Regions from separate parts of the Brevibacillus sp. FSL K6-0770 genome, predicted to be linked through region 2. Evidence: riboswitches for the same ligand, from Rfam matches in the RefSeq annotation. Region 2 holds a riboswitch; each other region holds the start of a gene.
The links. A riboswitch is a leader RNA that binds a small molecule or an ion and turns the genes downstream of it on or off. The one in region 2 is predicted to bind thiamine pyrophosphate.
Positions count from the first base shown of each region.

Region 1: another riboswitch for thiamine pyrophosphate. It lies ahead of thiC (phosphomethylpyrimidine synthase ThiC); the one in region 2 lies ahead of thiO (glycine oxidase ThiO).
Region 3: another riboswitch for thiamine pyrophosphate. It lies ahead of thiS (sulfur carrier protein ThiS); the one in region 2 lies ahead of thiO (glycine oxidase ThiO).

Region 1 covers NZ_JBBOBQ010000001.1:3,560,507-3,570,395, reverse strand. The annotation lists gene ligD (non-homologous end-joining DNA ligase) at 1-225, opposite strand, end outside; gene NST23_RS16705 (spore germination protein) at 365-1,969, shown strand; gene NST23_RS16700 (Ger(x)C family spore germination protein) at 1,966-3,132, shown strand; gene NST23_RS16695 (hypothetical protein) at 3,125-3,361, shown strand; gene NST23_RS16690 (GerAB/ArcD/ProY family transporter) at 3,374-4,732, shown strand; gene NST23_RS16685 (ATP-dependent DNA ligase) at 4,751-5,698, opposite strand; gene NST23_RS16680 (DUF1904 family protein) at 6,132-6,461, shown strand; gene NST23_RS16675 (hypothetical protein) at 6,530-6,700, opposite strand; gene thiC (phosphomethylpyrimidine synthase ThiC) at 6,722-8,473, opposite strand; TPP riboswitch at 8,626-8,737, opposite strand; gene NST23_RS16665 (cation diffusion facilitator family transporter) at 8,988-9,869, shown strand.
Region 2 covers NZ_JBBOBQ010000001.1:895,696-905,584, reverse strand. The annotation lists gene NST23_RS04605 (exonuclease domain-containing protein) at 1-112, shown strand, start outside; gene NST23_RS04600 (GNAT family N-acetyltransferase) at 155-670, shown strand; gene NST23_RS04595 (YbaK/EbsC family protein) at 738-1,226, opposite strand; gene NST23_RS04590 (MOSC domain-containing protein) at 1,248-1,970, opposite strand; gene NST23_RS04585 (NAD kinase) at 1,991-2,788, opposite strand; gene NST23_RS04580 (YugN family protein) at 2,974-3,372, opposite strand; gene NST23_RS04575 (hypothetical protein) at 3,517-4,461, opposite strand; gene thiO (glycine oxidase ThiO) at 4,540-5,676, opposite strand; TPP riboswitch at 5,804-5,920, opposite strand; gene NST23_RS04565 (excisionase family DNA-binding protein) at 5,985-6,203, opposite strand; partial or broken gene NST23_RS04560 (glucose-6-phosphate isomerase) at 6,225-7,574, opposite strand; gene NST23_RS04555 (efflux RND transporter periplasmic adaptor subunit) at 7,776-9,053, shown strand; gene NST23_RS04550 (ABC transporter ATP-binding protein) at 9,094-9,813, shown strand; gene NST23_RS04545 (ABC transporter permease) at 9,810-9,889, shown strand, end outside.
Region 3 covers NZ_JBBOBQ010000001.1:2,814,494-2,824,382, forward strand. The annotation lists gene NST23_RS13795 (LysM peptidoglycan-binding domain-containing protein) at 1-990, shown strand, start outside; gene NST23_RS13800 (hypothetical protein) at 1,282-1,509, shown strand; gene NST23_RS13805 (DUF2203 domain-containing protein) at 1,525-1,911, opposite strand; gene NST23_RS13810 (alanyl-tRNA editing protein) at 2,027-3,238, shown strand; gene kapB (sporulation phosphorelay system protein KapB) at 3,281-3,664, shown strand; TPP riboswitch at 3,706-3,816, shown strand; gene thiS (sulfur carrier protein ThiS) at 4,028-4,231, shown strand; gene NST23_RS13825 (thiazole synthase) at 4,237-5,007, shown strand; gene NST23_RS13830 (acetylornithine deacetylase) at 5,000-6,295, shown strand; gene tenA (thiaminase II) at 6,302-6,982, shown strand; gene NST23_RS13840 (ABC transporter ATP-binding protein) at 6,967-7,749, shown strand; gene NST23_RS13845 (ABC transporter permease) at 7,746-8,507, shown strand; gene NST23_RS13850 (ABC transporter substrate-binding protein) at 8,528-9,565, shown strand; gene NST23_RS13855 (autorepressor SdpR family transcription factor) at 9,811-9,889, shown strand, end outside.

The sequences.
Region 1 (9,889 bases), 2.7 Mb from region 2:
GTTTTTTTGATAAAAATGCTTGTCGTGAATCCCGTGCGGGTAGCGGATCACGGTGAGCAGCCGATCATGGGCGTAGCGGAGCATGTAGGGAGCAACGGTCAGCAAGTAACGCAAGTAATCGAGCTTGGTCACGTTTGCTTCCGGCCAGAGCGGTTTTTCAGGGTTGCTGATGCTGATTGTACGTTCGGCGATGGTCAGCTCGTATTCTTTGGTTGCATAAGCCACGGCGGCACCTTCCTTTGGACGGCAGATGTGCTCCTACTTTCTCCTGATGGTCGATCGGCTATGCAAGCAGCAGGCGCACTGCATATCTTTCCAGCAAATCACCCATAATACGGTTAGCTTTCCAGTGGCTGGTGATGAGATGGAGTTCAAGAAAAAGAGCAAGACAAAAGAATTGTTGGAGACGATTGACACTTGCAGCTTGCTTGAGCTGGAAGGCATTCCGCTTTTTCCAAGCCTTGACGACAACATCGAAGTGCTGGAAAAGCTTTTTTCCGACTGCTCGGACTTTGTCATACGGGAGTTCCGGCAAAGGAACAGCGAGCGCGCGGCAGCGATCTTTGTTGACGGACTGATTGACACCAAAGAAGTGAACCAGGCGCTGCAATCTCTGATGGTGCTCGAAGACGGGGATGAGGATATTCGCGTTATCGAGGAACGGCTACTGCCTGTTTCACAAATTGACAGGGTCAGCGACTACAAAGAGCTTTTGCAGGCGGTACTGTCTGGAGATACAGGAATTTTGGTCGATGGAAATGTGGAAGCGCTCACGCTCGGCATCCGCGGGGCAGAAAAGCGATCGGTCAACGAGCCGGAGGGGGAAGCGGTCGTCCGTGGACCTCGCGAGGGCTTTATTGAAAACATCCGCACAAATACGTCGATGCTTCGCCGCAAGTTGCGCACGCCCAGATTGAAAATGAAATCGTTGGTAGTGGGCCGCGAGACAAACACGAACATCGTGGTGGCTTTTTTGGAAGGAATCGCAGACCCGCAAGTCGTGGATGAAGTTTCCCGGCGAATCAGCAATATCGACATAGATGCGGTTTTGGAGAGTGGCTATATCGAGGAGCTGATCCAGGACAACGTGTACTCGCCTTTTCCGCAGCTGATGTACTCGGAGCGGCCGGATACGGTAGCGGCTTCGCTGCTGGAGGGACGGGTCGCGATTTTTGTGGACGGCACGCCGATGGTCTTGCTCGCCCCGGCTACGTTCTGGATGATGCTGCAAGCGAGCGAGGATTACTTCGAGCGCTTCCAGATGACGACGCTGCTTCGCTGGCTGCGCTATTTGTTTATGGTGATTGCGCTCGTGACTCCTGCCTTGTACGTGGCGATTACGACCTACCACCAGCAAATGCTGCCGACCACGCTCTTGCTTAGCGTAGCCGCTGCGCGCGAAGCGATTCCTTTTCCGGCGATTGTCGAGGCGCTCATCATGGAGATCGCTTTCGAAGCATTGCGCGAAGCGGGGATTCGCCTCCCGAAAACGGTCGGGCAGGCCGTGAGTATTTTGGGCGCGCTGGTAGTTGGGCAAGCTGCCGTACAGGCGGGGATTGTTTCGGCGCCGATGGTGATTGTCGTTTCGCTTACGGGGATCGCGTCTTTTACGATTCCGCATTTCAATGTAGCGATTTCGCTGCGCATGCTTCGGTTTCCGCTGATGATCGCAGCCTCGATTCTCGGCATCTACGGGATTTTGGTGGGTGTCTTGCTGATTTTGGGTCATATGGCCAACCTGCGTTCGTTTGGAGTGCCTTATTTGTCTCCGCTTGCGCCTATGTCGATTGGAGACATGAAAGACGTCCTGGTACGAGTGCCCTGGTCATTCATGGAAAAACGCCCCAGCTTTCTAGGAATCCAAAATGCGCGAAAGATGAACGCGGGTTTTTCCAATAAAGTCCAGCAAAGAGGAGGGCAGGCAGGGACTACGAGCGGCGGGAAATCTGACGGGGAGGGAAAAGCGTGAGACGTCTTACTCCGATAGTCGTGTTGCTTTTATGTCTCTTGCCTGTGGCAGGCTGCTGGGATCGGCGTGAAGTCAACGACATGGCACTCGTGATTGCGATGGCTATGGACAAGGAGCCAAACGGGCAATACCGCTTGTCCGTCCAGGTGCCGCTTGTCAGCAGTCTCGGCTCGACGTCGGGGGGAGGCGGCGGGACGAGCGGTGACAAGTCTTACTATGTTGATTCCGCTGTGGGCAAGACGATCCGGGAAGCGAACAATATTATTCAGTCGCGGATGTCGCGTCAACTGTACTACTCCCACCATCGCATGATTGTCATCGGAGAACAGCTCGCCAAGGAGGGAATGAGCGACGTATTGGATATCGTAGCGCGATTTCCCGAGAATCGTTTAACGGCCTATTTGGTCATGACCAAAGGAAAAGGGATTGAGCTGTTGAACGCCCAGCCGCAGTTTGAGCGCTTTTCGGGAGAGGCGATGCGTGAACTGGTCAAGATGGAGGCGATTGCCGTATCGCTCAAGGATGTAGCCCAGATGCTGACGACACCGGGGGTCGATGCCTTTCTGCCCATCATTGATGCTGTTGATTCTCATCCGAAGGGCAAGTCAAAAGAAGTGGAATTTATGGGGATTGGCTTGTTTCGCGGGGACAAGCTTGTTTACATGGCAAAATCTCAGGCGATCAAAGGTCTTCGCTGGTTCCAACGAACGTTCACCCCTTTTTCGGTGGTCGTTTCCCTGAATGACAAAGAGCGGCTGACGGTCTACTTTTCCAAAGGGAAAGCGGACTTGAAGCCTGTCATTAAAAAAGGGCGCATTCATTACGATATTACGGTTTTTGCGACGAGTGTCGTAGTTGAAAACATGACGAGTCTTGATCTGGATCAGAAAAAAAATATTGCCTTAATCGAGAACAAGCTCAAAAAAGAAGTCGAGGTCAGCGTCAAGGACACGCTGAATTTGATGCAAAAGTATCGGACGGACACGATCGGACTCGGGATCATTTTAGCCAGACAGTTCCCGAAAGAATGGCGGGATACGTATCGAAAAAACTGGAATGATCACCTGCCGGACATAACGTTCCAAATTCACAGCAAAGTCGTCGTGCAAGACGTTGGGCAAACGACCAAAAACATAACGAAGGAAGAAGGCGGACGTGAATAGACTATTCCTGCTTTTGTTTGGGCTGATGCTAGTTTTTTCCTTTTGGGATTTTATACTGAAGCGCAAGCATATGGAGAGAAAACAGCAAATCGTCATCTACTCCCTCTACGCGCTTTCCGTCATCGGGATATACGCTGTGCAATATCAGCACGACAAAATGCTCTCGACCGGATTTTTTCTGAACATCTTCACGCCTCAGGTGAAAACATGGATCGAACATATGTTGTAGAGGAGGGAGAGCATGATACATAAGCAAGTCGTCAATCACCGGCAAATTGCCTGGTTGGTCGGCAGTTTGTTGATGACAGGGATGATGATCAGCTTTTTGCGGACAGTCGTGCAGGTCGCCAAAATGGATGCATGGTTCTCGCAAATTCTCCCAGCCTGCTACGCTTTGTTGGTAGCGTATGTCTTGTCGGAGCTGGTGCGCGCCTACCCCGGCAAAAATTTGTTTGAGATAGTGTTCATCATCTGCGGCAAATGGATCGGTGGATTCATCAATCTGTTGATCCTCTTTTACATTTGGATCATTCTCGCTCTCGATATAAAAGGCGCCGCGGACTTTTTGCACGTCTCCCTGCTGCCGCAGACGCCTTTGGAAATCATTCTGCTCGTGTTCGTTTTGCTGTTGATGTATTACGGCAAGACGAGTCTGGAAGTGGCAGCGCGGGTAAACGAGATTTACTTTCCCGCCTACTTTATCATGTGCCTGATGCTGTACTTTCTCTTAATGAACGAGTACAGCATCGAGCGGCTGGAACCGATCCTCAGTACGACTCTCGAACGGATTGCAGTGAGCAATCTGCTCCCGCTCGGCGTCTATGGGGATATATTGCTATTCGGGGCGTTCTTGCACGCCAGCAGCGAGCCAAGGCTTCTGTTTGCGGCGATGAAGCACGGGATCATGATTGTGTGCTTCACGACGACGATCATGATCTTGATTTTGCTTGGAGTGATGGGATACGTCATCGCGAGCAGGCTTAATTTTCCGATCTATATTCTCGTCCAGCAAATTCATCTGACCGATTTTCTTGACCGGGTGGAAATGATTTTGTTCAGCCTGTGGTTCCCGGCGTTCAGCATTAAAGTAATCGTCGCGTATTTGGCTTTTCTCGTAGGGGTTGGATCGTTTGGCGGACAGCTGCATTACAATACGTACAATGCGCCGTGCGGCTGTTTTCTGGTTGTGTCAACCTTGCTTGCTTTTCCGAAGGTCGCTGATATCGACCAGTTTATCAGCTACAGCTTTCCTTTCATCGTCATCTTGTTTCAGGTGCCGCTGCTTCTGTTTTTGTTTATCGTCGCCCGGAGGAAAAAGCGGGAGGAAGGCCAGACCTTGATCCCCAGAGGAACGAAGCTGCATCGGTTTTACCGCATGATGGTGTGGGGAGGAGCGATCAGCTTCGCAGGCTGTATTTTGACGATCTTGCTTGGAGACATGCTCAGCGACAAATCTCCCGCAGCCGGAATTGCCACCGCGATCGCCTACATTATTTTCATGGTCATTGCGCTCCTTGCCAGTTACGGAGAAATGCAGGCCCTTAATCACGGGAAACAAAGGCTGGGCCGTCCCAAACAACAAGGAAACTTTCGGCAGTAGCAGGCGGGGAGTCGGCGATCAATTGATTTGTTTCCACGTACAGTCAGCCAAACTGCCATCGACAAACGCCTGAATACTCGGCTGGCGCATCGTCAATCCGGAGGTCCATTCCATGAACTGGACTTTGGCGATCAGCTCCGGTTTTAGCCAGAGAGTGTCTTTTTTTCGTTCCGGTTGATTGGCAAAAGGCATGCTGTCTAGGAGCAGCGGTTTGATCCGTTCGGTCAGGTCGCGCCAATCGCGCTGGGTCAGCTTCCCGGTGCCTGCATGACCGATGTACACAAGTCTTCCGGCGTCGTCAAACAAGCCAAGCAGGACGGCATTCACGACGCCATCGCGCAGCGTGACACCGCCGATTGCGGCATACAGATCGTGAAAAATCTTGAGTTTTTGCCAACGCGCATCTTTTCCGCTCGGGAGGTAGGTGCTCGTCATGTCTTTGCAGACGATTCCTTCCATGTGATGTTGCTTCATCACATCGTACAAGCTGTGCGGGTCACTGACATTTTGTACGATCTGCACATTTGGCTCGGGAAGCATGATCTGCGCTAGAATCTCTTGTCTCTCGCCGAGCGGTTTGTCGGTTACCCAGCTGCCATTCCAATACAGGACGTCAAACACCATGTAGGTGACGGGAGTTTGCTCGATGGCGAGCTGGATGCTCAGTTCCTTGCGCAGGCTGTCTCTTTTCATGATTTCGTGGAAAGACGGTTTTTGGCTGTCAAAAGCGATCATCTCTCCGTCGAGAATGACAGATGAGGCGGAACAGTAGCGTTCGAGCCGGGCAAATTCGGGGTATTGCCTCGTGCGATCATTCTTTTTGCGATTGATGAGCTGTGTCTTGTTGCCGTCGTGGTAGGTGAGCATTCTGACCCCGTCCCACTTCACCTGGGCAATCCAGTTGCTTCCGGCTGGTATCGTTTCGGTTTGGATCGGTTCAAAAGGGGTGATCGGTTCAAGTGGCATAGGGCCTCCGTAATTGCTTTGCTTGAAGTTCCGCTGGAGCGGTCGCTCGTATTCGTACAGTCCCACGATTGTTTGCGGTCTATGCAAAGAGTCTTGAACAGCAGTTGTGATCGAATTTTACGAAACTTCTTAGTTGATTAAGTATTGAATATAAGGTATACTAGAGAAAATTTCATATGAATCGACGTTCATATGAAGAGAGCATGAACAAGTATGGATGGGCTATATCCGCCGGATGGCTTGAAACCTCCTAATCGTGGTACGTCCACCACAGTGCGTAAGGGGAGAGTCGTTCTTTGGATATAGCCCTTTTTTTCATTGATCTAGAAATAGACTGTAGTTTATAATTACTATGGTAATGATTTTGAGGAACAGCCTGGACTTGCTTGCTGGAAGCTGGCGAGCCGCATGTTTACGGAAAGAAGGAATTGACTTGCCATTTCTTCGGTTTAAAGGTTTTGAAAAAGCAAAGCTGCAATCGGTTGCGCCCCTTATTATAGAAGAGTTTGCCCGCATCGCTGAAGTGAGCGAGGAAAAAGTCAAGCTGGAGCTTCTGCTGGTCGAGCAGTTGACGAACAGCCCGTTGTCTCTGGAAATCATGATGTTCCCGCGAGAACAGAACAAGCACGATGAGATTGCCAGCACGATGAATCGCATCTTGCAGAAGCAAGGCTTCGAGAACGTCCACCTCTTTTTTATCCTGCTGTCGCCAGAGCTGTACTATAAGGAAGGGTTGCCGCTACAGGTCAAGGCTTCCCGCTGAATCCGGCAGGCAAAAAAGGTCGAAATCCCATGACGAGGGATTCCGACCTTTTTTATGTCATACGTGCTCTAATAATAGAGGCTTTCTGTTTGCAAGCATTTGGAGCAGGTGCGCGCCAGCGACGTTTCGACGAACTCGTGCGCGCATTCTTTTTGCAAATGGAACAGCTGGCGTCTCAGACTTTCCAAATCCACCTCCAGGCGAGCGATTTCAGCGCGCAAACGCAAGGCTTCATTCAATGTCTTGCCACCTCCAGGCGTTTATTGGTACAACTGGCTTCCTTGCTCGCGGAACTCGCGGGCTTTTTCCTGCATGCCTGCCGCGATAGCCGCAGGCTCGTTTTGTTCCTGCTCCTGCGCTTGCTGACGGATGTCGTGCGAGATTTTCATGCTGCAAAATTTCGGGCCGCACATCGAGCAAAAGTGCGCAGACTTGGCTGCTTCCGCAGGCAGTGTCTCATCGTGATATTCGCGGGCGCGCTCAGGATCGAGAGACAGGTTGAATTGATCGTTCCAGCGAAATTCAAAGCGGGCTTTGGACAGCGCGTCGTCACGCTGTTTGGCTCGCGGATGTCCCTTGGCCAGGTCGGCTGCATGAGCGGCGATTTTGTAGGCGATCAGGCCGTTGCGCACATCTTCCTTGTTCGGCAGTCCCAGGTGCTCTTTGGGCGTCACGTAGCAGAGCATCGCTGTCCCGAACCAGCCAATCATCGCTGCGCCAATCGCAGAGGTAATGTGGTCGTAACCGGGAGCGATATCAGTGGTCAATGGCCCGAGCGTGTAAAAAGGAGCTTCGTGGCACATCTCCAGCTGTTTGTCCATGTTCTCGCGAATCAGGTGCATCGGAACGTGACCAGGCCCTTCAATCATCACCTGCACGTCGTGCTTCCAGGCGATTTTCGTCAGCTCCCCGAGTGTTTCCAGCTCGGCAAACTGCGCTTCGTCATTGGCATCCGCAATCGAGCCGGGGCGCAGACCGTCTCCAAGCGAGACGCTGATGTCGTACGCTTTGAGAATGTGGCAAATTTCTTCAAAGTGGGTGTACAAAAAGTTTTCTTCATGGTGGGCGAGACACCAAGCCGCCAAAATGGAGCCGCCACGCGAGACGATCCCGGTAACGCGTTTTGCCGTCAAAGGAATGTAGCGCAGCAGAACGCCAGCGTGGATGGTGAAGTAATCGACTCCTTGTTCCGCCTGTTCGATCAATGTATCCCGATACACTTCCCAGGTCAGATCTTCCGCTTTGCCATTGACCTTTTCCAGCGCCTGGTAAATCGGTACGGTACCGATTGGCACGGGGCTGTTGCGGATGATCCATTCACGGGTCGTATGAATGTGCTTTCCGGTCGACAAATCCATGATCGTATCGGCGCCCCAGCGCACGGACCAAATCATTTTCTCCACTTCTTCTTCCATCGAGGAGCTTACGGCCGACGTGCCGATATTGGCGTTGACTTTGACGTGAAAATTCCGCCCGATAATCATCGGCTCCGCTTCCGGGTGATTGATGTTGGCCGGAATAATCGCGCGCCCGGCAGCTACTTCGGCTCTGACAAATTCGGGGGTCACTCCTTCGCGAATCGCGATGTATTCCATCTCTGGCGTAATGATCTGCTGGCGGGCGTAGTGAAGCTGGGTGACATTTTTTCCTGGCAAAGCGCGTTTGGGCCGATAGCCTTCGCGCGGAAAAGCTGGCATCGTCACCGCTTTTTCGCTGCTTCTGATTCCGTCGTCGACAAGTTGTGGCTCCCGGCCGACATAGCTTTCCGTATCGCCGCGTTCCTCGATCCACGCTTTGCGCACTAGCGGCAAGCCTTTTTCGATGTCCGCGACATATCCGTCAGCGGTGTATTCGCCGCTCGTGTCGTAGACGCGCAAAGGCGGATTGGGGGTAGGGCCGAACAACCCTTCGCTTGCTTGAAGGGTGATTTCGCGCATCGGCACGCGGATGTCAGGGCGACTGCCGACCTCGTATACTTTGCGGCTTCCGGGAAAAGATGAAATGGATGACATGAAAAAACCTCCTTGGCGTGGTTGCACGAAGCGCGAACCTTGTAGGGAGGCGAAAGAGGCCCGTCGCGAAAAAAACGCCGCATGGGAGCATGCGACGCCAGACGCGAGAGTAGAGAAGCAACGGGTATTTTGCAAAAAGATACACGTCACTTGTCGTGTCATATGGACATTCCTCCGCTGGCATTACCCAGTTCAGGTTCAACGGTCGATGGCACAGTACCATCCTCTCAGCCTGGTGATTTCCAAGCTCCCGTGCTTGTTTGTAGTTGTGATTGCAAGATTAGGATACCGGAGAACGCCCATCGTTGGCAAGAAAAAGTTTCCAACAAAAATTGCCACAGGGCAACACATTTTCCCCCCCTCTATACTCATGAATCGGACTAAAACTGTTTCTGTAGACCCACACGAATCGCGTCTGTTACGATGTAATTCGATCAAAAAGAAACTGCTTTATGACGCTTCGTTCTTGTCTTTTGAGCGAACGGAGTGATTGAGATTTTTGAGGTGATGGGGTGTGGATGTATATTCGGATCTGAAGCAAGGGGAACGGGGCGCGTGGGTCAGTATTATTGCCTATATCTTTTGCTCGGCGTTAAAAATAGGAGTTGCTGTGCTGACGGGATCGGAAGCGTTGATGGCAGATGGCTTGAACAACTCGACAGACGTGGTGGCATCGATTGCGGTCCTGATCGGCCTGCGCATTGCCCGCAAGCCGCCTGACCACGATCACCCGTACGGCCATTTTCGCGCGGAGACGATTTCGGCCTTGGTCGCGTCATTCATCATGCTGTTTGTCGGCTTGCAAGTCGTGACGGAAGCGGTTCCTTCGCTGTTTGATCAAAAAACGACGGCACCGGATTTGCTCGCAGGCTGGACGGCATTGGCGACAGCAGCGATCATGCTGGGCGTGTACCGCTACAACCGTCAGCTCGCTTTGCGAACAAACAGTCAGGCGTTGCTGGCTGCGGCCGCAGACAATCGCTCGGACGCCTTCGTCAGCATCGGGACGTTTGTGGGCGTTGCGGGGGCGCAGTTCCAGCTTTACTGGCTTGACCCGCTGGCTGCGTTGGTAGTCGGAGTCATCATCCTGAAAACAGCGTGGGATATTTTCCGGGAAGCGACCCATCGCTTGACTGACGGCTTTGACGTAGAAGAGTTGGGGGAACTGAAAGAGACGATCTCGTCCATCGCCGGAGTAAAAGATATTAGCGATATTAAAGCGCGTTACCACGGCAGCAGCGTGCTGGTTGACGTCGTGATCCATGTGGAGCCGCACCTTAATGTGGTAGAAAGCCACACCATCACCGAACACATCGAAGAACGCATGAGACGTGTGCACAAAATCAATACCGTTCATATTCATATCGAGCCAGAGCAGCAACTGGTCGAAAAATAAGCAAAAAACCTGTCCGTATC
Region 2 (9,889 bases):
CCATGCCTATTGTGACGCCGTAGCTTGCGGGACGCTCTGGGCGACGTATTTGACAAAAGCACAAAAAGCCGGATACACGAGTCTCCGGGAGGTATATGAAGCTTTGCGCTAGAATGTGACTTTTATCGTTTGGATCTCAAAGGAGACGGTTCCCATGTTGCACATCAGAGACGCTGTTTTGGGCGATTTGCCTTCCATGCTATGCATCTACAATCATGCGATCACTCACCTGGTCGCGACATTCGACTTGGAGCCACAGACCATTGCCCAGCGCGAAGTCTGGTTTCACAAGCACAACAAAAACCATCCTTTGATCGTCGCCGAATGGGAGCAAGAAGTCGTCGGCTACTGCTGCCTTTCCACTTTTCGCGAAAAACCCGCTTACAACAAAACGGTCGAGCTGTCCGTCTACATCGATGCAGAACAGCGGGGACGCGGCATCGGAACGGCCCTGCTGAGTGAAATCTTGCAGCGGGCAGAACAACTGGGCTACCATACCGTCATTAGCGGAATTGTCGGCGGCAATGAAGCGAGCGTCAAACTGCATGAAAAATTCGGCTTCACGCTTGCCGGAAGGTTTCAAGAAGTAGGCTTCAAATTCGGCGAGTGGCACGATGTTTATTTTTACCAGCTGCTGCTTGGGCAAGAACATTCCTCGCTCAGTCGTTAACAGGCTCGAAACAAGAAAAAGGAAGCTTGCGAGAGCTTCCTTTTTTCACGCTTATCTACGCTACTGGCTACGGAGCTTGCGGGGCCTGCGCCACATCTGCTTCGACGGCATTGGTCATCGCCAGCAACGCCTCATACGTGACTGGCAAAAGCGACTCGGCGATGCCAGCGGCGGTATAGACGACAGGGAAGCGCCGCAGCGAAGTGTCCACGATTACAGGCACTTCTTGCTCCAACGCAAAGGGACAGACAGCCCCGACACGATAGCCCGTCACCTTTTCGACTTCCTCCATGGAAGCCATTTTCGCTTTTCCCAAACCGAGCGCAGCTTTCACCTGCTTCGGGTGTATCTTGACATCGCCTGCCGCGACAAAAAGCGCAAACTGGTCGCCGGAGCGAAACAGGATCGACTTGGCGATTTGTCCTACCTCGCTGCCCAACGCTGCTGCGGCCGCTTCCGATGTAGGAAGAGGCTGTTCATACACAATCGGCTCCAGCTGCGGATCGTACCGTTTGACAAATGCGCGAACTCTCTCCAAGGGGCTTGTCTCTTGCATAGCTGCTCTCCTCCTTGCACACTACTCTTCCAGCACGTACACATCGTCACCGCAGGATACCGTGCCTGTCTCCACCACGGAAGCGTATACTCCGAAGTGATTGTCGTGGCGCTTCACGCATGCCTTCAATACTTCCGGGGTCCTCTGCAGCGTATCCGGGTCAATGTTTACGTACACACAACGCACGCAATGCATCGTTACTTGCAGCGTAACATCGTTGATTTTCAATTTTTTTCCTATCCATTTATCTTCTGCAAACGGCTCGTCGTCATCCAGCACAACGATCAGATTGCCGCGAAAGCGTCTCGGGTCAACCCATTCGCTGCCGATCTGGCGGGCAATCTCGCGCAAGGAAGCGTCTGTCACCAGCAAAATATGTTCTTCCCAGTCCTGCTTGCCCTCCGAAGGAATGCTGCGCAAAGGCGTAACGGGCCGTTTGGCTGTGTCCGCTACATGGGAAAAAAGCGATTCCCCCCACTCGTGAACGCTGCCGTCGCTCGCTACGACTCGCACCTGCGGATACTCTTCCTCGCTCTGTTTTGCCTCCATGGTTGCAGAATAGCCAATAAGAGCTGGAACTTTGTCTGCGCCCAAAAATTTTCCGGGCCGTGTATCATCCCAAAAGCGATACACGCGATCCCCGTACAGCCCAAAAGCATCGATCTCGGTTGATGTAAGTAGTTCCCCGCGCATTGCCTTTACAGGATGGCGATAGATGCTTTGCAATGCTCCTACCTTTTTCATGCAACCCTCTCCCTCTCTATCTAGCCTTTGATAAACGAGTTGCGTACCCTGCCCCAAAAGGTCAGGCGCTTGTAGCGCGCGAATTTCACTTTGCCCTGGCCCACGCGGCAAGTAATGGAACGAACGCCTGTCCACACGCCTTGTTCGCGGTCCAGCCCGATCATGATCTCCGGGTTCATGACAATCAGCTCTACTTCATGATGCTTGGGCAAAACAAGCGAGCTGTTGATCGTCCGGTATGCCTGGTTGTTGATCGAAGCGATCTCCGAAAGCTGAATGGCCTCAATCGACGGATGCACAATCGCCCCGTCTACAGCCTTGTTGTATGCCGTGCTGCCTGACGGCGACGAGACGATCAAGCCGTCTCCGCGAAACGTCTCCAGCTCATCGCCGTTAATGTAGACGCAAGCAACCAGCGTCGACAAGGACGCATTGCGCAAGACAACTTCATTCAGCGCCCATTTATCGTATTGCTTGCCATCAGCGGTTTCAATCCGGCATTGGACGGTCGGATACTCCGAAATCGCCGGCTGGGCGTGCAGCAACCTGTCGACAAATTCGTCCAGCTCCTCCGGCCGCCAGTCTGCATAAAATCCGAGGTGGCCTGTATGAATCCCGACGTAGGCCGGCTCCATCCCGTATTGGTGAACGGCTTCCAGCAGTGTTCCATCTCCGCCGATCGAGAGCACCATATCCGGCTCCTCATCGGTTCCATTCACAAAAGTATACGAGCTGCCAGCCTCCTTCAGCTTTTCCTTGAGCAAATTCTCTACTTCCCGTGTATAATCGTCATTTCGCAGTACAGTCGCAATCTTCATGCTGGTCTGCCCTCACTTTTATCCTTCGAAGCGGTCAAGTACGCTTGTTTGTTGATCTCACTATACCACATGAAAAAAGGAGATGCATGGAAACCGAAATGGATTTTACCAGCGTTCTTCCTGGAACGATCCCGCGCGAAATTCCCCCGGAAAAGAAAAAGCGGGCCTCATGCAAGGCCCACCCGTCATCCAAGGCGATTTTCCAGCTCTTTCACGATTGCCTCCGCCTTGCGAATCCATCTCGGGTCAATGTCGGCATCCTTGTCGATCGGCTGCTGAAACTGGTTCATCACTGCCGAAGCGACAGGCGCGTAGTAGCCGATATCTTCTTCCACTCCTGTGTTGTACACATGACGCAACACAAACGGCTCGCCAAGCTCCAGCCACGCATCCGGGCTGTCCAGCTCCCCTTGCAAAACTTTTACAGGCAAGCGAAGGTAGACCATGTTTTGATCATCCAGCGTCCGGTCAAAAAAGCCTTGCTCATAGTCCCAGTTAGCCAGCGTAAAATGCGGCTCAAGCGACTCGCGAAAGTAGCCAAACGTCGCCTTCGTTCCGGGGAGACTGCTCTGTATTTTTTTCATCTGGTAATCCTCCTGCCTTCGTCACATTTTATGGATAGTGTGCGACAAAAGGGCAGGTTGTACTCGCACAGCCGTGCTCTTCAAACGCACAACAAGCCCCGCTGCCAATCATCCGCTGGCAAAGAGGCTTGCATGCTCCCGATTTTAGAGCAGGGCGATCGTAAGCAATGTAAACAAAGCGAGTGGAATGATTCTTTTGCCTCTGCGGCAAGGACGACGGCGCCTTCTTTTCGGCACGACAACCGCAGCCGGAGGAACTGGCGGTGGCGGTGGTGGCGGCGGAAACGGATACCATGGCTGCGGCGGGAAAGGCGGATAAGGGCTCATGTACGGGTTGAATCCGCCGTACGGACTAAAAAATGGATTGCCGTCCGGGAACGGCTGCATCTGGCCGTACGGAAAACTCGGGCTGCCGAACGGGCTGACTTGACCAAACGGCTGACTCGGACTGCCAAACGGACTCACTTGGCCGTACGGTTGGCTCGGACTGCCAAATGGTCTCATCTGGCCGTACGGTTGACTCGGGCTGCCGAACGGACTCACTTGGCCAAACGGTTGACCCGGACTGCCAAACGGAACCATTTGACCGTACGGTTGACCCGGGCTGCCAAACGGACTCACCTGACCAAACGGTTGACCTGGACTGCCAAACGGAGTCATCGGAGCGTAAGGATAGCAGTCATCGGCGTACGGACTGACTTGCCCCCCTGGAGGTCGCCGATTTGGCTGGCTGCTGCTGCTAAACGGACTGACATCGCCGTACGGCTGATAGCCGCCGTAGGGGAGATACCCTCCGTAAGGATTCCAATCTTGATGCATTCCCCAGTCGCCGGGCGATTTCCGGCTGGCTACCTCTTCGATTTCATATTCATAGTCGTTTTCTTCCGCATCCGGGTCGTCCACTTCAACGTATACATTCTGATCGTCAAAATCCACGATCACGCCTTCAAAAATCTGGCCGTCTATCGCTTCAATGCGCACTTTTTTCTCGACGTGTTCTTTGCATATGTTGTGCACATTTTCGCGCATATCCTTGATCAGACTGACCGTCTGGACGTCAGCCTGGTACAGGTTTTTTTCATCCTGCATGGAAACTCCTCCCCTTCTGGTGCTCTTTATTACCATATACATGTGCCCATGGGGAGGTGTTCCGGTTTGCAGGCAAGACTAGCCCATTTTATGTGCGCTGACGTTTTCTTCTGTTACGAAGCGCGCAGGCAAAAACGGGGCGAGCTGCTCCCGCTCTCCTTTTTCCAGATAGTCCGTCATCCACTTCGCTGTGGCGGGCGAGAGCAAAATGCCGTTGCGGAAGTGCCCTCCGGCAATCGACAGCCCTTCCCATCCAGGTACAGGCCCAAGCAATGGCTTGCCATCCGCCGTAGCTGGCCGCAATCCGCCCCACGCCTCCAGAAAAGCGGCTGAATGCAAGGCCGGAACGTACGGCATGACCCCGTTCAGGATGCTGGCTAACCCCGCCATCGTCACTTCGCGCTGAAAGCCGCTCTCGTCTTCTGTTGCGCCAAGCACGATTTTGCCGTCTTTTTTCGGCGTCACATATCCCGTCGTGCCAAAAATGACGGTGCGCAGCGGAATGCCGACAGAGGAAACAGCGGCAATCTGACCGCGAACCGGACGCACCGGAACCGACACACCCAGCAAGTCCAGCATGACACCTGCCCACGCTCCCGAAGTGATCACCGTATGCGCGGCGCGCAACGGCCCGAGCGAGCTGTCCACGCCAACTACTTTCCCGCCTTTTACCGCGATGCCGCTCACGACACAGCCGGAATGCAGCACAACTCCTTGCAGCTTGCACGCTGTCACCAAAGCGCGAAGCAACATGCGATTGTTGATGTGCCCCTCGTACGGGGAGTAAATCGCTGCCTGCGCTTTGTCTGTCAACAGCGGCTCCACTTCCGCCAATTGCTGCCTTTCCGTCAAAAAGTGCACGCTATGCCCCGCGTCCTTTTGCCAGCGAAATTTCTCTGCCAACTGTGCTTGCTCGCCATCGTCGAGCGCGACCGTGAGCAGCCCCTCCAGGCTGAGCTGTACATCGCCCCCGGTAAACTCCTCCAGCTCTTGCGCCCACTGCGGATAATAAGCCAGAGACGCCATGCCGAAATCGAGCATGGGACCGGGCGCTGTAAACTCCTTCAACGGCGCGAGCATGCCCGCTGCTGCCGAGGACGCCTGTCCGCCCCATTCTCCTTGCTCAACCAACGTGACGCCCATCCCTCTGCGTGACAATTCATACGCCAGACTTAAACCGATAACTCCTCCACCCACTATGAGACAATCGCCCACGTTTTTCTCTCCTCGCTGTTGTGATCTCTCTCCTGATCCAAGTTGAACAGGGCAACATACAAAAAGCCCACCCGTTCCCAAGCAGGAAAAGGTGGGCTTCATACGCCGTATAGCCAAAGAAAAAAGCGCTGTTCGCCGGCAACCGTATCCCTGCGCCGGCATGATCCGGATCAGGTGCAATGGGTCGACGGTCGTATGCTTCCATCCTCTCAGCCCCGCGTGAAGGACTCCCCAAGTTGCTTCTTTACATATTCATTTCACCAACCAAGTATAGTCCTCCTGGCCGCCAGTGACAAGATGCTATACACTCAATCCTCGTCTTTTACATCGTAGCTCTCCGGAACCGTCTCATGGCGCGCTGCCTCCTCGAACTCGCGGAGCTTGCGCATTTCTTCCATATGATGGTTGAACTGTTCCTTGTTGATGACGTACTCGTAGCCGTCGTGCAGAGCGCGAATCTTGCCCTGGTGAATCTTTTCCAAAATAAACGTTTCCGGAAGCTCCAAGTACGCTGCTGTCTCTTCCACGGTCAAATATGTCTTGTTATCGCGCAATCTTGCCTCCAATTCCGCTTTCTGCTGCTCGAATCCAGGTTTGCCCAAAAGGGCGAACATGTTGGCCTTGTACGCCTCCACCCCGGGCTGGTCAAACGGATTGACGCCCAATAAATAGCCGCTGATTCCGCACGCCTTTTCAAAAAAGTAGATCAAGGCACCGAGGTGATACGCCGTCGCCTCTGGCATCTCGACAAGCAGGTTCGGCACGCCGCCATCCACGTGGGCGAGCACCGTCCCTTCGAAAGCCTTTTTATTGACAAATCCCATCCGCTTGCCGGACAAAAAGTTCAGTCCGTCCACATCAAGCGGGTCTTCTTCTACCGTGACATCGATGGCTGGCTTGTTTACGGTTACCACTGTCTCGAACAAGTGTCGCATGCCGTCCTGTATGTACTGCCCCAAGGAATGCAAGTCTGTGGAAAATTCGGCAGCGGCGGGAAAAATTCCTTTGCCATCCTTGCCTTCCGACTCCCCGAAAAGCTGTTTCCACCATTCGGCGAAAAACCGGAACTGCGGCTCGTAGCTGACCAGAAGCTCCACCGTTTTGCCTTTGCGGTACAGGGCGTTGCGAATCGCCGCATACTGGTAGCACGGATTTTCGGCCAAATCCATGACCATGTACCGCTCGCTCGCATCTTGCGCTCCTTTCATCAGGGCATCCATGTCGGCGCCGCTCACGGCGATCGGCAATAGTCCGACTGCTGTCAGGACAGAAAAACGCCCGCCGATGTCATCGGGAATGACAAAGCTCTCGTAGCCCTCATCTTCCGCAAGCTTTTTCAAGGCCCCCCGCGCTTTGTCCGTCGTAATGTAAATTCGCTTCTTCGCCTGCTCGCGGCCGTACTTGTTTTCCAGCCAATTGCGCAACAGCCGAAAAGCTATAGCAGGCTCTGTCGTCGTGCCCGATTTGGAGATGACGTTGATGGAGACGTCTTTTCCTTCCAACACGTCCATCAGATGAGAGATATACACCGGACTGATATTGTTGCCGACAAAATAAATTTCCGGCGATCGCCGCTTCGACTTCGGCAGCAAGTTGTAAAAGCTGTGGCCCAATACGTCCAGTACAGCTTTCGCTCCTAAATATGAACCCCCGATTCCAATTACCAAAAGCACATCTGAGTCAGCCTGGATACGTGCCGCCGCCTGGCGAATCCGCTCATACTCGACGCGGTCGTATTTGTTCGGCCAATCTACCCAGCCAAGATAGTCTCTGCCTGGACCCGTTCTTTTGTGCAACATTTCATGCGCCTGCCCGATTGCTGGCGCAAGCTGCTCCCATTCATGCTGTCTCACAAAGCCGCGTGCATTGGAATAATCAAATCGAATCGCTTGGTTCATGGCTCCCCTCCCAAGGAACGTCATCTATTTTCTTATCTTATCACGCAAAAAGCGAGAAAGTTACTTTCCGTCAAAACATCGCAAAATGTGAGCAAATCGTGAACGATTCGGCAAAAGTGTTACCTTTTTCCATGCCTTCCGTAAAACTACTTCGAGCAATGAAATAATGGTTTCTTTTTAGAACAACAAGGGGAAATGAAAATGAAAAAACGGTGGTGGATCATCGGTTCCGTTGTCGTCCTGTTAGGGGCAGGGTTCGTTGGACTCAACATGATGGGTTCTCAGCAAGCCATGGGCATGCCCGTCAACATCGGAACACCGACCAAATCAGCTCTGGAAAGCAAAATCTTGACCTCCGGAATCGTCATCGTGGAGGACAAGCAGAAGCAGTACGCCAATGTGAACGGCACGTTGCGCGAGTTCGTCGTCAAAGAAGGCGACAAGGTCAAAAAAGGCCAGATCATCGCCAAAATTGATACGACCGATGTGGACAGCAGACTGCTTGATCTCGAAGCGCAGATGGAAGTCGCAAAAGCCAATCTTGCCAAAGCCCAGATCGGCGTAGAACCGGAAGAAGTAGCACAGGAGCGCGAGCGGGTCACGCAGGCACAGCGCGAGTACGATGCGGCCAAGCGAGAATACGACCGGATGAATCAATTGTTCTCCTCGGGCGCTTCGACTCAGCAGGAAGTCGACAAGGCGAAGTCTATCTTGGACAACGCGCTGTCCGCCCTCAATGTGGCGAAACAACAGTCCGCCCTGAAACAAAAAGGGCCGCGCAAAGAAGACATCGCCGCTCAGCAGGCACAAATCAACAAACTGGCCGTCGAACGGACTCAACTGGAAAAAGAACGCGTCCAGAGCGTTGTCGTCGCACCTGCGAACGGAACCGTTATTGGCGTCGCGGCGGACAACGGCCAATACGTCAACAAAGGCACGGAAATTTTGACACTGGCTAATCTCGACAACTTGCTCATCCAAGCTGACATCAACGAATCGGATGTCGGCAAGCTGAAGCTCGGACAGACGGCGACCATCGAAGGCATTACGCTGGGCAAACAAATGCTGAATGCCCAGATCACCCGAATCGCCCCGATCGCAACCACTAGCCAAAGCAGTTCGGGCCAAAGTGAGAAGACCCGCGTCAAAGTCATCCTCAAGCCGCAAGGAGATTTGAGCGCGCTCAAGCCAGGCTTCCACGTGGACATCAACATCTTGGCGGAAAAAATCGATAACGCTCTGCAAGTTCCGATCGAAGCTATCCAGCAGGAAGCGGACGGCAGCACTTTCGTCTGGATATCCGAGAACGGAATCGCCAAGAAACAGAAAGTCGCCACAGGCACCGAAAATGAACTGTTCTCCCACATCAAGCAAGGTCTGAACGGAGACGAGCAAATCATTTTGGGACCTGTTGAAGCGCTGAGTGAAGGAGCGCCTGTCATGCCGATGAGCGGCGGTCCCGCACCAATGGGCATGTAACGACTGAATGTGTTCCACGTAAAAAGGAGGTCAGCCGACAATGCTTCAGGTAGAAGGCTTGACGAAATCATACAAGACTGGCGATAGCACCCTCCCTATTTTGAAAGGTGTATCCTTGCTGGTGGAACAAGGCGAGTTCGTCGCCATCATGGGACCATCAGGATCAGGGAAATCGACGTTCATGAACATGCTGGGCTGTCTGGATCGCCCGGACACGGGAAGCTACATTCTCGACGGGATTGAGGTAAGCAGCCTCAATGACAAGCAGCTCGCCTACGTACGCAATCAAAAAATCGGCTTTGTGTTTCAGTCGTTCAATCTGCTCGCCCGCTCCACTTCCCTGCACAACGTAGAGTTGCCGATGATGTACGCCAACGTCAGCCGTTCGGAAAGACGCAACAGGGCTACAGAAGCGCTGAAACGAGTAGGGCTGGGCGAACGCATGCACCACAAGCCTACTCAACTGTCCGGGGGTCAAAAGCAGCGCGTCGCCATCGCCAGAGCGCTGGTCAACCGTCCCGCCATCCTTTTGGCAGACGAACCGACAGGAAACCTCGATAGTCGCTCCGGTGTCGAGATCATGTCGATTTTTCAGGAACTGCACGCTCAAGGCGTCACGATTATTCTCGTCACGCACGAGATGGACATCGCCCAGCACGCCGAGCGAATCGTCACGTTCAAAGACGGCATCATCATCCGCGATGAGCGGGTAGAGGAACGCGTTTTCTCTACCCCGAATGACGAGGTGATTGTCACGTGAATTTTATGGAAAGCTTTTACACCGCACTGGAGGGCATTTGGGCCAACAAAATGCGCTCGGCCCTGACCATGCTCGG
Region 3 (9,889 bases), 1.9 Mb from region 2:
CCGCGCCGAGCGGCCGATTTCAATGCGTATGTGGAGCCGCGCCAGACAGTGCCGCCCGCATTGGAAGCCGATGTGCGCACCGCTGCACCGCATTTGACCTATTTGGCGCCGTTCAGCTTCCGGATCAAACGGGATGGCACGTTGGCCCGTCCGACGTTGAACGACTTCCCGGCTATTGCCAAAGAAAACCAGGTCGTCTTGATGCTCGTCGTCACGAACCTGGAGGGCGGGCAGTTCAGCACGGAACTGGGCAGTCTTGTTTTGAACAACCAGGAGCTGCAAAACAAGCTGCTGGACAACATTTTTGCCACAGCGCGCGAGCTGGGCATGGGAGACATCCACTTTGACATGGAGGCGCTTCCTGCCCAGGATCGGGAGGCGTACATCCGGTTTTTGCGCCGCGCACGCGATCGCGCACATGCTCAGGGGATGATGGTTTCCGTCGCTTTGGCGCCAAAGACGAGTGCAGAGCAGCAGGGCAGATGGTATAGTGCGCACGACTATCGGGCGATTGGGGAAATTGCCGATTTCGTCGTGATCATGACGTACGAATGGGGCTACAGCGGCGGACCGCCGATGGCCGTGTCTCCGATTGGCCCGGTGCGGCGCGTTCTCCAGTACGCCATAACGGAAATGCCGGCGGAGAAGATTTTAATGGGACAAAATTTGTACGGCTACGACTGGACGCTGCCTTTCCAGCAAGGGACGACGGCAAAAGCGTTAAGTCCGCAGGCTGCCATCGCGCTGGCGGCGCAGCAAAACGCCGTCATTCGCTACGACTACCGCGCGCAAGCCCCGTTTTTCACTTATATGGATGAAGAAGGCAGGCAGCATGAGGTTTGGTTCGAGGATGCCCGATCTATCCAGGCCAAATTTGACCTCGTCAAACAACTGGGGCTGCGCGGAGTCAGCTACTGGAAGCTCGGTTTGCCGTTTCCGCAGAACTGGCTCCTGATCGAAAGCAACTTCCGTGTCCGCAAGCGGGCGTAGGTGAAAGCGGCTGTCCCAAAAGCGCAGACTAGCTAACGTCAAACAAACAATCGGAACCGTGGATGTATCCACGTTTTTGAAAGACAAAAAGGGCGTCTCTCAGTCGGAAATCGGCTTTTGGGACAGCCCCTTTTTATTGACAAAACGAGATGCAGGGCAGCCGGGGGCAGACGCGCTCAGACGCAGCGGCACAGGACATGCGCCAGCTGGCACTTGTGGCGGCGCGGATACGTTTTCGAAAGGGGATGATCGTGGTATGATGGGAGTAAATACCGGAAAAGGAGAGAAACCATGGGAGAATGCAAACTGGATCACAGCAAAGAGGATGTGCAAAAAAAGCTCGCCGAGCAAGCCTCCTATTTGTCGGAACAGCGGGTCGGACAATTTCAGAGCATGCTTGCAGGCGAGCTTGACCAGGAGCGTTTGAACGAGCTGTTTCACCTGTTGAAAAAATACGACTTGGCAAGCCCCGAGGAACGGCTCGTCCGCGAACAGCAGATGGATCGGCTGTTTGGCTAAAGGAAAAGGCGGCCGTTACACGATCGGCTTGCGGCCCATGAAGCCATCGTGCAAGCCGTGATAGTGCGTGATCGATTCCTCGCCTTCGCGCCAGCACAGCAGCACTTCCTCTCCGTCGATCATCGCTGGAAAGTCAAACAGACCGATATCGATGTCTTTGACCTGGATTCCTTTGGAGATTAATTGGGTGACGTGCATTTTCGCTTCCAATTCGAGAAACTCAAGCTGGCATTCCAGGGAAAAGATCGCCCCTTCATCGAGGGGCTGCTGTTTTTTGAGCTGCTCGCGTTTTTGATACAGTTCATAGAAAGAGCGCTTCGATTTTTGCAAAAAGGATAGCTCTTCGCGTACATATGGCAACAATTCGTTTGCTTCTGCAAGCGTAAACATTTTTTTGTTCAAGGATAACCCCTCCTCGATCTGTATGGTACCAGTATACTAAGAACCCCTGGCGGGAGAAAACGGCCGGAATGCGAAAAAAGCAGTTGTCTTTTCCTTCCGGCGGCAAGGAGCAAACATGGAAGACAGACTTTATTACCAGGATGCGTATACGAGAACGTTTGCGGCACACGTACAAAAGCGCGGCCAGGAAGCAGATGGCACGCCATATGTCGTGTTGAGCCAGACGGCTTTTTACCCGACGGGAGGCGGACAGCCCTCCGATCTCGGCAGCTTGAACGAATGCCGGGTCGTGGATGTGGAGGAAGTAGACGGCGAAGTGCGCCATCGGCTGGAAGCGCCCCTTCCGGAAGAGTGCACGGAAGTAACGGGACAAATCGACTGGGATCGCCGCTTTGATCACATGCAGCAGCATGCCGGGCAGCACATTTTGTCCGCTGCGTTTCTGGAAGTCGCCCAGGCGGAGACGGTTGCGTTTCACTTGGGAAAAGAGCGCGTGACCATCGACGTGCGACTGGATGAGCTGACGGCTGATGTATGGGAAGCTGTCGAGCAGCGAGCCAATCAGGTTGTGCTGGAAAATCATCCGATCATCGCCCGTTTTGTGGACGACGAGGAGCTTGCCAGCTTGCCGTTGAAAAAGCAGCCGACCGTGACAGAAAACGTCCGGGTCGTCATCATCCCCGAATACGATTACAATCCATGCGGGGGAACCCATCCAGCGCGCACGGGTGAGGTGGGCGCCATCAAAATTCTCGGCTGGGAGCGCCATCGCGGGAACATCCGCCTGGAATTTATTTGCGGTTTGCGCGCTTTGCGGGATTACACGCGCAAGCAGGCGACTGTCCGCGAACTGGCCAAGCTGCTCGTCACGAGCGAGGCCGAGCTGATCGTCCAGGCGGAGCGTGTTTTGTCCGAGCGCGATTCGCTAAAAGCCAAGCTCGCCGAAGTGGAAAAACAATTGCTTGAGGTCGAGGTGCGAAAACAGCTCGCCACGGCTGAGCGGGAGGGTGGCGCGCGCGTGATCGCCCGTGTGTTCCCGGACAAATCAATCCAGCAATTGCAGCAGTTTGCCCAGTTGATGGTCGCGGAAGCTCCAGATGCCGTCTGCCTGCTCGCGGCTGCAACAGACGACAAAACCCAGCTTGTGTTTGCACGCGGGCAAGAAGTCAATGTCGCCGTGAATCAGCTGATCAAAGACACCTTGCCATTGATTGCCGGAAAAGGCGGCGGCAACCCGGCGATGGCCCAAGGCGGCGGACAGTCCGAGCCGCATGCTGACGAAGTAATTGCCCACGCGCGCAAGCTGCTTGCCCAGCTGCTGGCTTAATACGACGCGCAACCATAACGACAATGCAAGGAGGAGTCTATCATGTTCTGGAATCCCGGAGACAAAGTCCGCGTCAAACAGCGGACAGGAGAATACATCGCCGAAGTGCTGGAAATTCACGATACAAAACTTTTGGTCAAAGTGCTGGCGGTGACGAAGTACCCGCAACAGGGCGATCTGCACACTTCCTATGAAGTAGACGTGCCGCTGTTCCACCAGCGTCCAGCGCTTTCTTATCTGGAAAAATTCATGGCCCCGGTGTCGGCAGTGATGCGTTACAACGGCGAGGTGCCCGAGTACAAAGAATCTGTGCGCATCGCCATGGAGAGCGAGATGGACAAGCTGAGAAAAATGGCGGCTTGGGCACAGCGCTGCCTGACGGAACTGGAAGCAATGCACAAGGAAACCTTTACAAACCCGAAATAGAGTGGTACTGTAATACTCGAACGTAAGACAATTGCATAGGTTTACTACCAAACGGGGGCCGAGCGTCGTTGGCTGAGATTGTAACGAGTGTGTTACTGACCGTTGAACCTGACCTGGGTCATGCCAGCGGAGGAAGAGGTATATGAATCGATTTCACTAGGGCGGTCGTTTGCGAGATTTTTCGCAGAGGATGCGCACCAGTTGATGAGATCAACTCAACCATCCCACGGCGGATGGTTTTTTTATTCCATCTGTCCGTTTGGATACGTATACGGCTTCCACCGTTTGACTGGAGTGACTTCCGGCAGGCGAGGGAAGCCGTTTTTTGTCCCTCGGCAAGTGCCACCAAGAAGGAGGAATACAATGGTTGTTGTGCTGAATGGAAAAACAGCAGAGCTTTCGGCCGAAATCAATACGGTTCGCGCTTTGCTCGCTTCGTATTCCCTGCAAGAGAAAATCGTGGTCGTGGAGCGCAACGGAGAAATTATCGACCGCTCCCTGTATGAACAAACGCCGATTGCCGATGGAGACCGCATCGAAATCGTTCATTTTGTCGGAGGAGGATGATCATCATGGATACTTTGAAAATTGGACCTTACGAGTTTCGCTCCCGCTTGTTGCTCGGAACTGGAAAATTCGCAGACTTGGAAACGCAAGGGAAAGCGGTGGAAGTGTCGGAAGCGGAAATTTTGACGTTCGCCATTCGCCGACTGAATTTGGAAAATCCGCAAGAACCGAACTTTTTGGAACAGCTCGATCTGAAAAAATTCACTCTGCTGCCAAATACAGCAGGAGCCTATACAGCCGAGGAAGCGGTGCGCATCGCCCGCCTGGCGAAAGCGTCCGGCTTGTGCGACATGATCAAGGTAGAGGTCATCGGTGACCCGAAAACATTGCTGCCTGATCCGATCGGCACATTGGAAGCGTCGAAAATTTTGGTCGAGGAAGGCTTCATCGTGTTGACTTACACGAACGACGATCCGATTCTCGCCAAGCGCTTGCAGGATGTAGGCGTTCATGCCGTCATGCCAGGAGCGTCGCCGATCGGTTCCGGCCAGGGAATCGTCAACGAAAACAATCTGCGCTTCATCATCGAGGACGCCAAAGTGCCGATCATCGTCGATGCGGGAATCGGTTCTCCGGCAGATTGCGCGAAAGCAATGGAGCTGGGCGCAGACGGTGTCTTGTTGAATACGGCTGTTGCTCTCGCGGACAATCCGGTTTTGATGGCAGAAGCGATGAAGCTGGGCGTGGAAGCGGGACGCAAAGGCTTTTTGGCAGGACGCATCCCGAAAAAACGTTACGCGCAAGCGAGCAGCCCGGTGGAAGGGATGATTGAGTAGCGTGGATCGTCTGACAGAAGCGGTAGAGTCGATCGCCAATCGCAAGGACGAGCTGTTCGCCCTGTTGGCAAAGCTCGTTTCCCAGCCGACCGTCAGTCCGCCTGCGCGAAACAGCGACGAGGCGCAATCCGTCATCGCAAGCCAGCTTGCAGACATGGGCTTTGCGGTGGATCGCTTCCAGGTTTACCCCGGCGACGACAACGTGGTAGGTCGTCTTTCGGGCCGTGATTCGGCGCGGGCAAACAGCCTGATTGTCAATGGGCATATCGATGTGGCCGAGGTTGGAGACGAAACGGGCTGGACGTATCCGCCCTTTTCGCTGACGCTCGGCGCAGACGGTCGCTTGTACGGACGCGGGGTCGCGGACATGAAGGGCGGGCTCGCTGCGAGTTTGTTCGCCATCCAAATGCTTCGCGAGCATGGCGTCGAGCTGGCAGGCGATCTGCTGTTCCAATCCGTGATTGGAGAGGAAGCCGGAGAGGCGGGGACGCTCGTTGCCATTGAACGCGGCTACCAGGCTGACTACGCAGTCGTCGTCGACACGAGCAACTTGCATATGCAAGGGCAGGGTGGCGTCATCACTGGCTGGATTACGATTGAAAGCCCGACTACGCTGCACGACGGCATGCGGGCACAGACGATCCATGCCGGAGGACGAGTGCGCGGAGCTTCTGCGATTGAGAAAATGATGAAGGTAATCTCGGCTCTGCAAGAGCTGGAGCGCGACTGGGCTGTGATGAAAGCGTATCCCGGTTTTCCTGCCGGCAGCAACACCATCAACCCGGCCGTCATCGAAGGAGGCCGACACGCGGCCTTTATCGCCGACCGTTGCGCCTTGTGGATTACGGTTCACTTTTATCCGAACGAATCATACGAGCAAATGATTGGCGAGATCGAGGATCATATTAGAAGAGCGGCGGCGGCCGATGTGTGGCTGCGGGAACATCCACCCGTGTTTCGCTGGGGCGGTCGCTCCATGATCGAGGAGCGGGGAGAAATTTTCCCTTCCCTAGAGCTAGACGCCAATCATCCGGCACTCGCCCAGCTGCAAGCGGCTTATGAGCGCGAGCTGCACGCGGCACCCGTCGTGGACATGTCTCCAACGGTCACGGACGCTGGCTGGTTCTCCCATGCCGGAATCCCCGCTGTCCTGTTCGGGCCAGGCGAACTGAAGCATGCGCACGCCGTAGACGAATCGATCGATCCTGACCAGCTCGTCCAGTTTGCCCAGATCATGGCCCGCTTCATCGCCAGTTGGTGCAATACGCCGAAGGAAGCAAAGGAGTGAGGAAGCATGGCGACTTTTACAGACCGTTTGTTGCGCAGTGTGGCTCCGATCTGGGAGCAGGTTCACCAGCATCCGTTTGTTACCGGACTTGGTGACGGGACATTGCCAGTGGACGCATTCAAATTTTACATGAAGCAAGACTACATCTACCTGATCGACTACGCCAAAATGTTTGCGCTCGCAAGCGTGAAAGCATACGATCTGGAAACAAGCGCGCGCTTTGCCGCTTTGCAGGAGTCGACGCTGAACACGGAAATGGAGCTGCACCGCCAATACGCAGCGCGCTTCGGAATTTCCCGCGAGGAGCTGGAAGCGACAGAGCCGTCTTTTGTCATGCTCGGCTATACCAGCTACATGCTGCGTGTCGCGCATCAAGGCTCGCTGGCAGAACTGGTCAGCTCGCTGCTGCCGTGCACGTGGAGCTATTGGGAGATCGGCAAGCGATTGGCCCAGGTCGAAGGGGCAGTCGATCACGAGCTTTATGGCGAGTGGGTGCGCATGTACAGCTCGGATGAGTTCGGTCAGCTGGCAATCTGGCTGATCGACATCATGAACGAGCTGGCAGAGGGCAAAAACGAGCAGGAGCTGGCGAGACTGGAAGAGTATTTCGTCAATACGTCCAAGATGGAGTACATGTTCTGGGATATGGCCTATAGAGAGGAAATGTGGCCGTGCGCGATCAACTAGCTTTTTCCCAAGTCCGCTTTTCGTACAGCCATACGCCGATTCTCGAAGATTTTGATCTGCGGGTGAAAAAAGGCGAGTTCGTCAGCATGATCGGGCCAAGCGGGATCGGAAAAAGCACGTTGTTCCAGCTGATCGCAGGACTTTTGCAGCCTGACCAGGGAGAAATCCGGCTGGGGGAGGCACGGATGGACGAGCGGTTGGGGCAAGTAGGCTATATGCCCCAACGCGATTTGCTCATGCCGTGGCGCACGATTGTGGAAAATGCGGCGTTGCCCTTGGAAATCAAAGGGATGTCCAAAAAGGAAGCGCAGCAGCGGGTGCGGCAGGAGCTGCCCAGGTACGGACTTCAAGATTGGGCGGATGCCTATCCGGCCCAGCTTTCCGGCGGCATGCGGCAGCGCGTCTCCTTTTTGCGTGCCTTGCTGTCCGGTACCGATCTCATGCTGCTCGACGAGCCGTTCAGTGCGCTGGATGGAATTACGCGCCTGGACATGCAGGAGTGGCTGATGGACAAGTGGCAGGAAACAGGCAGCACGATGCTGATGATTACGCATGACATCGACGAAGCGATCCTGCTTGCAGACCGTGTGATCGTCCTGCTCGGCAAGCCGATCCGCACACCCGTAGAGTTGAATGTCACCATTCCGCGTCCTCGCTCTGTCACGAGCAGGAATCAACCAGCCTTTTTGGCTTTGCGCGAAGAAATTTGGGGCTTGCTGCGAGCTGAGCAGACCAAGCTACAATTGCTGGGGAGGGAGGCAAGATGAGCAGAGGAATTTGGTTCGGCATCTCCATCGCGATCTTTTTCGCCGCGTGGGAAGCCGTTTGCCGCATATTTGCCGTGCCTCCGTTCATTTTGCCGCCGCCAAGCACGGTTGTTGTGGCGCTTTGGGATTTGCGCGAGTCGCTGCTCGGTGTGCACTTGTGGGCGACCTTGAAAGAAGTGCTGCTCGGGCTGTCCGTCTCGATTGTGTTTGGTGTGCTGCTGGCTTTTGCCATGAGCATGAGCAAACTGATCGAACGACTGGTCTATCCGTATATCGTCATATCCCAAACGATCCCAATTATAGCATTATCACCCGTATTTATTTTATGGTTCGGGTACGATTTATCGGGAAAAATCGCGGTGACGATCTTGTTTACGTTTTTTCCGATCGTCGTCAACACGTATGACGGTCTGCGCTCCACCGATCAAGAGATGTTGCAACTGATCAAGACGATGGGCGCTAACCGCTGGCAAATATTCACGAAGCTTCAGCTGCCGTCCTGCCTGCCGCATTTTTTCAGCGGCTTAAAGGTAGCCGCGACTTACAGTGTCGCGGGGGCAACCATCGGCGAATGGCTGGGGGCGAGCGAAGGGCTTGGCTACTTCGGCAGACGGGCGTCCGGCAATTTTCAGGCGCCAGCTTTGTTCGCTTCTGTGCTGCTCTTGTCCGTCCTGGGAATGCTCCTGTTCTGGCTCGTCGGCCGGATCGAGCGCCAGCTTTCCCCGCACACGAAAAACAAACAACCATCATCCAAGTGAGAAAAGTAGGGAGAACAACGATGAAACCAATTCGTACATGGACCAAAACGCTTTTGGCACTGACGCTTGCCACCGGGCTTGCTGCGTGCGGCAATCAGTCCGGAGCAGGCACGACTGCGCCGGAAACAGCTACTCCGGGACAAAAAGCGGCAGAGCCTGCCGAACTGACAGTAGCTCTCGACTGGTACCCGAACGCCGTGCACTCTTTCTTGTACGCCGCAGAGGAACAAGGCTTTTTCAAGGAAGAAAACCTCAAGGTCAACCTGCAAATGCCTTCTGACAGCAACGATCCGCTGAAAATGGCGGCAGCAGGCAAAGTAGATTTGGCGATCAGCTACCAGCCGCAGCTCATTCAGGCGCGCGCGGAAGGCATTCCCGTCGTTTCTGTAGCGGCGCTCGTTCGCCATCCATTGAATGTAATCATGACGCGCAAAGACGGCGAGATCGACAGTCCGCAAAAGCTGGCGGGCAAAAATATCGGCTATCCGTCCATTCCGCTCGATGAGTCGATCGTTCGCCAAGTCGTCAAGCATGCTGGCGCGGACGATTCCGGCCTGTCCTTCACCGATATTGGCTTTGACATCGTTCCGGCTTTGACCGCGAAGAAGGTCGATGCGGTAGTAGGCGGCTACATCAATCACGAGCAGCTCATTTTGGAGAAAAACGGTGTGCCTGTCAACGTGATCAAGCCATCCGACTTCGGCGTGCCGGACTACTATGAGCTTGTGCTGGCTACGAGCGACGACACATTGGGCAAAAAGCAACAGGCTGTAGAAGGCTTCCTGCGCGCGATTGCCAAAGGGCAAGACTACGTGAAAAACAACAAGGAAAAAGCGCTCGATTTGCTGCTCGCCAAACAAGCCGCGGAGTTCCCGCTGGAAAAAGACATCGAGACAAAAAGCCTCGATATTTTGATCCCGCTGATGGACGCAGGCGACAAAAAGTTCGGTGCGATGACAGCCGAGTCGTGGCAAACGCTGATCGACTGGATGAAACAAGAAAAGCTGATCACGACCGATGTGAAAGTGGAAGAGATCATGCGTGATCTGGTGAAATAAGCGATAAGCGCAGAAGGAAACGGTAAAACCCCGACCGTCCAACTTCCTGGAACGATGCTTCGTTCCCGCAGGAAGCTGGATGATCGGGGTTTTTGTGCAGTTATAACATACAATTTATGGATAATGAGAATCTTTTTACCTATTGACTGGGTATATTTTCCATGGTATTTTTTGGTTAGTTGTTTCGATAAATTTCTAAATATCTAATAAAGATGTTCCGAAAGTAGGATCGATGAACTATGTCCATGAATCATGCGTTTAAGGCGCTGTCTGATCCGACAAGGAGAAAGATGCTTGACTTGTTGCGGGAGAAAGACATGACGG